One region of the Streptomyces sp. NBC_00316 genome, then DNA from elsewhere that is predicted to be linked to it. Evidence: riboswitches for the same ligand, from Rfam matches in the RefSeq annotation. Region 1 holds a riboswitch; the other holds the start of a gene.
What was found. A riboswitch is a leader RNA that binds a small molecule or an ion and turns the genes downstream of it on or off. The one in region 1 is predicted to bind cobalamin.
Positions count from the first base shown of each region.

Region 2: it holds a riboswitch for cobalamin, as region 1 does, so the genes downstream of both, OG878_RS14325 (ribonucleoside-diphosphate reductase subunit alpha) here and OG878_RS30100 (cobalamin biosynthesis protein) in region 1, are expected to answer to the same signal.

Region 1 covers NZ_CP108023.1:6,765,915-6,770,217, reverse strand. The annotation lists gene OG878_RS30115 (class II aldolase/adducin family protein) at 1-545, opposite strand, end outside; gene OG878_RS30110 (inorganic phosphate transporter) at 840-2,141, shown strand; gene OG878_RS30105 (hypothetical protein) at 2,154-2,387, shown strand; cobalamin riboswitch at 2,560-2,688, shown strand; gene OG878_RS30100 (cobalamin biosynthesis protein) at 2,840-3,820, shown strand; gene OG878_RS30095 (cobyric acid synthase) at 3,817-4,303, shown strand, end outside.
Region 2 covers NZ_CP108023.1:3,262,026-3,266,328, reverse strand. The annotation lists gene OG878_RS14325 (ribonucleoside-diphosphate reductase subunit alpha) at 1-1,946, opposite strand, end outside; adenosylcobalamin-variant (AdoCbl-variant) riboswitch at 2,102-2,201, opposite strand; gene OG878_RS14320 (GNAT family N-acetyltransferase) at 2,267-2,767, opposite strand; gene mctP (monocarboxylate uptake permease MctP) at 2,926-4,303, opposite strand, start outside.

The DNA.
Region 1 (4,303 bases):
TAGGCCTCGTCGAGGGTGGAGCCGTAGGTGACGGTCCCGTGGTTGCGCAGGAGGCAGCCCGTGCGGTCGTGCAGGGCGTCCAGCATGCGGTCGGCCAGCTCCTGCGTTCCGTACCGCGCATAGGCCGCGGTACGGACGGGTCCGCCCAGCATGGCAGCGGCATAGTGCACCAGCGGTACCTCGGGGACGAGGGTGGAGACGGCCGTGGCGTGGACCGCGTGGGTGTGCACGACGGCAGCCGCGTCGCTGTTGCGGTAGACCGCCAGGTGGAGCGGGAGTTCGCTGGTCGGGGCCAGCTCGCCGAGGACCTGCCTGCCCTGCAGGTCGACGCCGACGGTGTCGCCGGGGCGGAGCCGGTCGTAGGGCACGCCGCTCGGTGTGACCAGGACGAGGTCGCCGACGCGCGCCGACACGTTGCCCGAGGTTCCGACGACCAGTCCGTCCGCAGCGGTCCTGCGGGCCGTGGCCACGACGTCGCACCAGGCCCGTTCGACGGCGTCCTGTGCGTCGTGGACTTCCTGCGCGTCATGGGTGCGATCGCTCATGAGCAAGATCCTGGCAGTGCCGTGGACGCGGCGGGAGGCCGCAGGGTGACCGACATCTCTTTTGGCCGGATTTTCGCTGGATCATCCCTCGGGTTCGCCGGTTCACCGGGCCGGCCAGGGCGACGAAATCCGGCCACCGCAGGCCCTGCGCCCCGTCCCGGCCGTCGCGCAGCGGACGAAGCGAACGACCTCGATCCGTTTGGAGACACCCCAGTGCCCCGTCCAGTTCATCTTCCGTTCACCCAGGTTGCCTACGGTCCACGAGCCAATGACGTCGAACGATTGCCTGGGTAAATGGAACACATCACGCTGCTCCTCGCGATTGTGATCGTGACAGCTCTAGTGTTCGATTTCACGAACGGTTTCCATGACACCGCCAACGCGATGGCCACCACCATCTCGACCGGTGCTCTCAAACCCAAGACAGCGGTGGCCATGTCCGCCGCTCTCAACCTCGTCGGCGCGTTCCTGTCCGTGGAGGTCGCCAAAACGATCTCCGGCGGGATCATCAACGAGAACGGGCTGCGAACAGAAGTCATCTTCGCGGCCCTGGTCGGCGCCATTCTCTGGAATCTGCTGACCTGGCTGGTCGGCCTGCCGTCCAGTTCCTCCCACGCTCTCTTCGGCGGTCTGATCGGCGCCGCGGTGATGTCCGCCGGCTGGTCGTCGGTCGACGGCGGCACGGTCGTCACCAAGGTGCTGCTCCCCGCGGTCGCCGCCCCGGTCGTCGCCGGTCTCGCGGCGCTGCTCGCGACCAGGCTGACGTACCGGATCGGCGGAAAGGTCCGTAACGACGCCCAGGAGAAGGCCACCGCCAAGGGCTACCGCGCCGGGCAGATCGCCTCGGCCGGACTGGTCTCGCTCGCCCACGGCACCAACGACGCACAGAAGACCATGGGCATCATCACCCTGGCCCTGGTCACCGGCGGCGTGCTCTCCCCCGGCTCCAACCCGCCGGTCTGGGTCATCGTCTCCGCCGGTATGGCCATCGCGCTCGGCACCTACCTGGGCGGCTGGCGCATCATCCGCACCATGGGCAGTGGCCTCACCGAGCTCAAGCCGCCGCAGGGCTTCGCCGCCCAGACCAGCGCGGCCACGGTCATCCTGGCCTCCTCGCACCTCGGTTTCTCCCTCTCCACCACCCAGTCCTGCTCCGGCGCCGTGATGGGCGCGGGCCTGGGCCGCCGGGGCGGTGTGGTCCGCTGGTCCACCGCCACCCGGATGTTCGTCGCCTGGGGTCTGACCCTGCCGGCCGCCGGTCTGGTCGGTGCGGGCGCGGAGTTCCTCACCAAGCAGGGCACCTGGGGTGTCGTTGCCGTCGCCGTCCTTCTGGTCGGTGGTTCCGCCGCCATCTGGCTGCTGTCCCGCCGCAAGCCGGTCGGTCACGGCGATGTCGCCCCGGCCGGCCCGGCAGCCGAACCGGCGGGGGTCGTCACCACCGCCATCGCGGCCGTCACCCCGCCGCCCACCGGGGCCGCGGCCGCCACGGCGGACGCGGGCGCAACCGTGACGGCCGACGCAGCCACGGACCTCATGACCACCATCCCGGCCCCGGCCGGAACCGTCGCCGATCCGGCGCGGCCGGCCACGGTGTAAGGACAGATCAGCATGAACATCGACTGGGCAGCTCTCGGCTCCGTCTTCGGCGTCTCGCTCGTCGTCACCGTGGCGCTGGTGGGCCTCTTCACCCTGGGCATCGTCGGGCTCTCCAAGCAGCCGGAACCGGCGGCGCAGGGTGGCTCCTCCGGGGGTTCCGTGGTGCTCGCCCGCACGGGCGCGTACGTCTGCTTCGCACTGTGCGCGGCAGCGGTGGCGTACGGGATCTATCTGATCGTCGCCTGAGCCCCTTCCCGCAGCCCTTCACCGGGCCGCACTCCTCCGGCGGGCCGGACACACCTCGTGTGTGTCCGGCCCGTTGTGTGTCTGCCCACACTGCGCCACCGCAGGTCAACGCCAGGTTGACGGGCGTTCGCGGAGCGTGGTGGACTGCCGGAGCCATTTACGGCGACAGCAGAGGAAGCCGGTGCGAATCCGGCGCGGTCCCGCCACTGTCACCGGGGAGCGGTCCCCCACACCGGACGTCACGGCGCGCGCACGCGGGCTGGAAGACCGGGGGACCTGCGGATCCGGGAGCCAGGAGACTCTCGCCGCCGGTCACGTCGAACCAGGGCGCGGACCCTGAGTGAGGACATATCGCCATGCCCGGCTGCCGTGCGTCGTCGTCCGTTTCTGTGCCGCTCCCACCGGGAGCCGGCTGTACGAAGGTCCTCCGAGGCGCAACGGCGGGGTGAGCTGTGCGAGCCGACCGCATCTTCGCGTACGGCGCCACGGCCGGCCTGATCGGCGACCTGCTGCTCGGTGATCCCCGCCGGGGCCATCCGGTCGCCGCGTTCGGGCGGGCCGCCGCGGGCGTCGAGCGCCGGCTGTGGCGCGACCACCGCGGATGGGGCGCACTGCACACCCTGGTCTGCGCCGGAGGCGCCGCGGGCGGGGCCGCGCTGGCCGCCCGTGCCGTACGCCGTCGTCCCGTCGTCTCCGTCGTACTGACCGCGGCCGCCACCTGGTCCGTCGTCGGCGGTACGTCGCTGGGGCGCGAGGCGCGTGCCATCGGCGGCGCGCTGGCCGCCGGTGACATCGAACGGGCCCGTGAGCGGCTCCCCCATCTGTGCGGACGCGATCCGCAGTGCCTCGACGGGCCGCAGATCGCCCGCGCCGTGGTCGAGTCCGTCGCCGAGAACACCTCGGACGCGGTGGTCGGCGCGCTGGTGTGGGGTGCCCTGGGCGGTGTGCCCGGGCTCGTCGCCTTCCGGGCCGTCAACACCCTGGACGCCATGGTCGGGCACAGATCGCCGCGCCATCTGCGCTACGGCTGGGCCTCGGCCCGGCTCGACGACGTCGTGGGCTGGCCCGGCGCCCGGCTCACGGCTGCGCTCGCCGTGGTTGCCGGGGGGCTGCCACGGCAGGCGGTACGGGCCTGGCGGGCCGACGCAGGCAAGCACCCGAGCCCCAACGCCGGGCCGGTGGAGGCGGCGTTCGCGGGCGCGCTCGGCGTACGGCTGGGCGGAACCCTCGCGTACGGCGGCCGGGTCGAGCACCGGCCGGTGCTGAACGGCACGGCCGGCCGTGCGGTGGCGACCGAGGACATCGAACGTGCGGTGCGGCTGTCGCGCCGGGTGGGGGTGCTGGCCCTCGGCGTGTGCGCGGCGGGCCGGCTGATCGCGGGACGGCGGTCGCCCGCGGGGCGGCTCCCGGCCGCGGGACGGAGAGGGAAATGAGCGGTGGACTGCTGGTCGCCGGAACCACGTCGGACGCGGGCAAGAGCGTCGTCACGGCAGGCATCTGCCGCTGGCTGGTGCGCCAGGGTGTGAAGGTCGCACCCTTCAAGGCGCAGAACATGTCGCTGAACTCGTTCGTCACCCGCGAGGGCGCGGAGATCGGACGCGCGCAGGCGATGCAGGCGCAGGCCGCCCGGGTGGAGCCGACTGCGCTGATGAACCCGGTGCTGCTCAAGCCCGGCAGCGACCGCTCCAGCCAGGTCGTCCTGATGGGCAGGCCGGTGGGCGAGATGAGCGCGCGCGGCTACCACGGGGGGCGGCAGGAGACGCTTCTCTCCACGGTCGTGGACTGCCTGGAGCAGCTTCGGGGCACGTATGACGCCGTGATCTGCGAGGGGGCGGGCAGCCCGGCCGAGATCAATCTGCGGCGCACCGACATCGTGAACATGGGGATCGCGCGGGCCGCGCGATTCCCAGTGGTCG
Region 2 (4,303 bases), 3.5 Mb from region 1:
TTGACCTGGAGGAACTCGCCGCTCAGGGTCTCGCGCTTGAAGAGGTTGGAGACCTGCGGCTCGATGCACTCGTACACCCCGGCGATCGAGGCGATCGTGGCGGTCGGAGCGATGGCCAGCAGCAGCGAGTTGCGCATGCCGGTCTTCGCGATCCGGGCGCGCAGTGCGTCCCAGCGCTCCGGCCAGGTCAGCTCGGTGGCGTAGTGGTCGGGGTGCAGCACACCGCGGGCGGCCCGCGTCTCGGACCAGGCGGGCAGCGGACCGGACCGCTCGGCGAGGTCGCAGGACGCCTCGTAAGCGGCCAGCATGATCCGCTCGGAGATCTTCGTGGAGAGCGCGCGGGCCTCGGGGGAGTCGAACGGCAGCCGCAGCTGGAAGAAGACGTCCTGGAGCCCCATCGCACCCAGGCCCACCGGACGCCAGCGGGCGTTGGAGCGGCCGGCCTGCTCGGTCGGGTAGAAGTTGATGTCGACGACCCGGTCGAGGAACGTCACGGCGGTACGGACGGTGGCGTCGAGCCGCTCCCAGTCGATCTCCCCGCCGGCCACGAAAGCCCCGAGGTTGACCGAACCGAGGTTGCAGACGGCCGTCTCGCCGTCGTCGGTGACCTCGAGGATCTCGGTGCACAGATTCGACGAGTGGACGACGCGGCCCGGCTCGGCGGTCTGGTTGGCCGTCCGGTTGGAGGCGTCCTTGAACGTCATCCAGCCCTGCCCGGTCTGCGCGAGCGTCCGCATCATCCGGCCGTACAGCTCACGCGCGGGCATCGACTTGCGGGCCAGGCCCTTGGCCTCGGCGGCCCGGTACGCGGCGTCGAACGCGTCGCCCCACAGGTCGACCAGTTCCGGCACGTCGGCGGGGGAGAACAGAGACCAGTCGCCGTCCGCGTCGACCCGGCGCATGAACTCGTCCGGGATCCAGTGCGCCAGGTTGAGGTTGTGCGTACGCCGCTGGTCCTCACCCGTGTTGTCGCGCAGTTCCAGGAACTCCTCGATGTCCGCGTGCCACGTCTCCAGGTAGACGGCGGCGGCGCCCTTGCGGCGGCCGCCCTGGTTCACGGCGGCGACCGAGGCGTCGAGCGTCTTCAGGAACGGCACGATGCCGTTGGAGTGCCCGTTGGTGCCGCGGATCAGCGAACCGCGGGCACGGATCCGGGAGTACGAGAGACCGATGCCGCCCGCGTGCTTGGAGAGCCGGGCCACCTGGCGGTAGCGGTCGTAGATCGAGTCGAGCTCGTCCAGCGGCGAGTCCAGCAGATAGCACGAGGACATCTGCGGGTGCCGGGTACCGGAGTTGAAGAGAGTGGGGGAGGAGGGGAGGTAGTCGAGGCGGCTCATCAGGCCGTACAGCGAGGCGACCTCGTCCAGCGCACGCTCGGAGTCGTCCTCGGCGAGGCCGGCCGCGACCCGCAGCATGAAGTGCTGCGGCGTCTCGATGACCTGGCGGGTGTGGGGGTGGCGCAGCAGGTAGCGGCTGTGCAGCGTGCGCAGCCCGAAGTAGCCGAACCGGTCGTCGGCGCCGTCGGCGAGCGACTGCCCGACCAGCGCATCGAGCCGGGCCGCGTGGAGCGCGACGAACGCGGCCGTGCGGTCCGCGATCAGACCCTCGCGGTGACCGACGGCGACCGAGGCGGAGAACGACACCGCGCCCTGACCGGCCGCCTCGTCCGCGATGGTGCGGGTCAGGAGGCGGGCGGCGAGCCGGGAGTACGCGGGGTCCTCGGCGATCAGGCCCGCGGCGGCCTCGGTGGCCAGCGAGCGCAACTCCGCCTCGTCCGAACGGGCGTTGCGGCCGCGCAGCGCGGCGGCGGCGACGCGACCGGGGTCGGTGTCGGGCAGATCGACGGTGAGGTCGGTCAGGGTCCGCAGCAGTGCGGTCCCGGGTCCGTCGTTCGTGGTTCCCGCGGACTCGGCGACTGAAGCCGGATCGGCTGGCGCGATGGTCACGTGGTGCTCTCCCTCGCTCGGCTCGGGGCCGGCGGGGGCGGGGCAGCCGGACAGAGGGGTGGCCCGGAGAAGGAGGGCAGCGCTCTGTGCGGCGTCCACCGGCCCAACCGCGAGGCCCGGACGTCTGGGCGTCCGGATCGGTCGAGCCGGACGCGCTGTCGGCAGGTCCTCGGACTTTCAGGGTGCGCAAAAGTGCACCGAACACACCGTTGCGGGACAGTTCCGGATTCGCACCGGATTTCCCTGCGGCGACAGCGAGCACGAGCATACATGTGGGGGCCGCCCGATGAGGCGGCCCCCACATGTTGTGTCGTGCGGGCTCAGAGGCTCAGGCTGTACGTGAGCAGCGGAAGGCCCGGAACAGCCTCCCAGTCGCGCTCAGGAGTCCTGACGAAGCCGAGACGGCGGTAGATCCGGTGCGCCCCGTGCATGTCCGGAGTCGTCGACAGGACGAGCCGCGCGATGCCCTCCGTGCCGCGTGCCCGGTCGATACAGGCCCGTACGAGCGCCTCGCCGGTGCCGAGGCCGCGCGCCTCCCGAGCGACGGCGAGCATCCGGAATTCGGCCTCGTCGGGGCCGGCGATATCGGCCCACGGGTTGCCGGGCGATACGTAGGTGACGCCGCCCAGCAACTGCCCGTCGGCGCCGGCCGCGACAAGCACTTCGGCTTCGGCGGCGCGGCGGGGGACGTCCCGGAGCAGTTCGAGATACGGGTCGTCGGCGCCGAAGTGGAGCAGGCCGTCGTCGAGGTACGCGTGTGCGGTGATCTCACCGAGGGGGCGGTGTTCGGTGGGGGTGACGGCCCTGATGGAGATGTCCATGGGCGGCAGTGTGCCGCACGGGGTGCGCGGGCGGGCAACGGGTTTCCGACGGAGCCCGGGCCGCGTCGTCCTCGATGTGCCGATCGGACCGGTTCCCCGGCAGCATGCGGCCCGCCCGGCGGGAGCCGGACGGGCCGCATGCCGGCAGCTCCGTGCCCCTAGTTGGCGGACGGGCTCGCGTCGGGGGAGGTGGCCGGCTCGGGCCTGGCCGACGGGAGCTCGACCTTCACGCCCGGGTCGCCCGCGTCCGCCGTGTAGTCCGACGGCGACGTCTCGTCGATTCCGGCCGGTGCCTTCACCGCGTTCAGGACGAACGTCAGCACCACCGTCACCACGACGTTCAGCACGAACGCGGTCAGACCGATGTAGCCGATCTCGCCGATCCCCGGGATCTCCTTCGATGACCCGCCGAAGTGCGCCTGGGTCGGGCTCGCCACTCCGTACGCGGCGAGCGTCCCGTACGCCATGCCGACCGCCCAGCCCGCGAGCAGCGCCCAGCGGTGGAACCACCGGGTGAACAGACCGCCGACCAGCGCCGGGAAGGTCTGCAGGATCCAGATACCGCCGAGCAGCTGGAAGTTGATCGCGACCGTCTTGTCCATCGTGAGGACGAAGACGAGCGCGCCGACCTTCACCAGCAGCGACACCAGCTTGGAGACCTTCGTCTCCTGCGCCGCGGTCGCGTCGGGCCTGATGAAGTCCTTGTAGATGTTCCGGGTGAAGAGGTTCGCCGCGGCGATCGACATGATCGCGGCGGGTACCAGCGCGCCGATACCGATCGCGGCGAACGCGACGCCCGCGAACCAGTCCGGGAACATGTTCTCGAACAGCTGCGGGATGGCCAGCTGTCCGTTCTGCACCTTCACCCCGGCGGCGATCGCCATGAAGCCGAGCAGCGCCAGCAGGCCCAGCATCAGCGAGTACAGCGGGAGGATCGTGGTGTTGCGGCGGATCACGTCACGGCTGCGGCTGGAGAGCGTCGCCGTGATGGAGTGCGGGTACATGAAGAGCGCGAGCGCCGAACCCAGGGCCAGGGTGGCGTAGCCCCATTGGCCCGGATCGGCCGGCGCGAGGGCGCCGCGCGGCTTGCCTGTTGCGGGGTTGGTCTGCGAGAACGCCTCGCCGGCCTTGGCGAAGATGTCGTCGAAGCCGCCCAGCTTGATCGGGATGTAGATGATCGCCACCGCGATGACCAGGTAGATCAGCCCGTCCTTGACGAACGCGATCAGCGCGGGGGCCCGCAGCCCGGAGGAGTAGGTGTACGCGGCGAGCACCGCGAACGCGATCAGCAGCGGCAGGTCCTTGACGAACCAGTGGGTGTTCTCGCCGCCGCCGACGCCCATTACGTCCAGCACCGCCTGGATGCCGACGAGCTGGAGCGCGATGTACGGCATCGTGGCGAGGATGCCGGTGACGGCGACGGCCAGCGACAGCCCCTTCGAGCCGAAGCGGCCGCGGACGAAGTCCGAGGTGGTGACGTACCCGTGCTTGTGCGACACCGACCAGAGCCGCGGCAGGAAGGTGAAGATCAGCGGG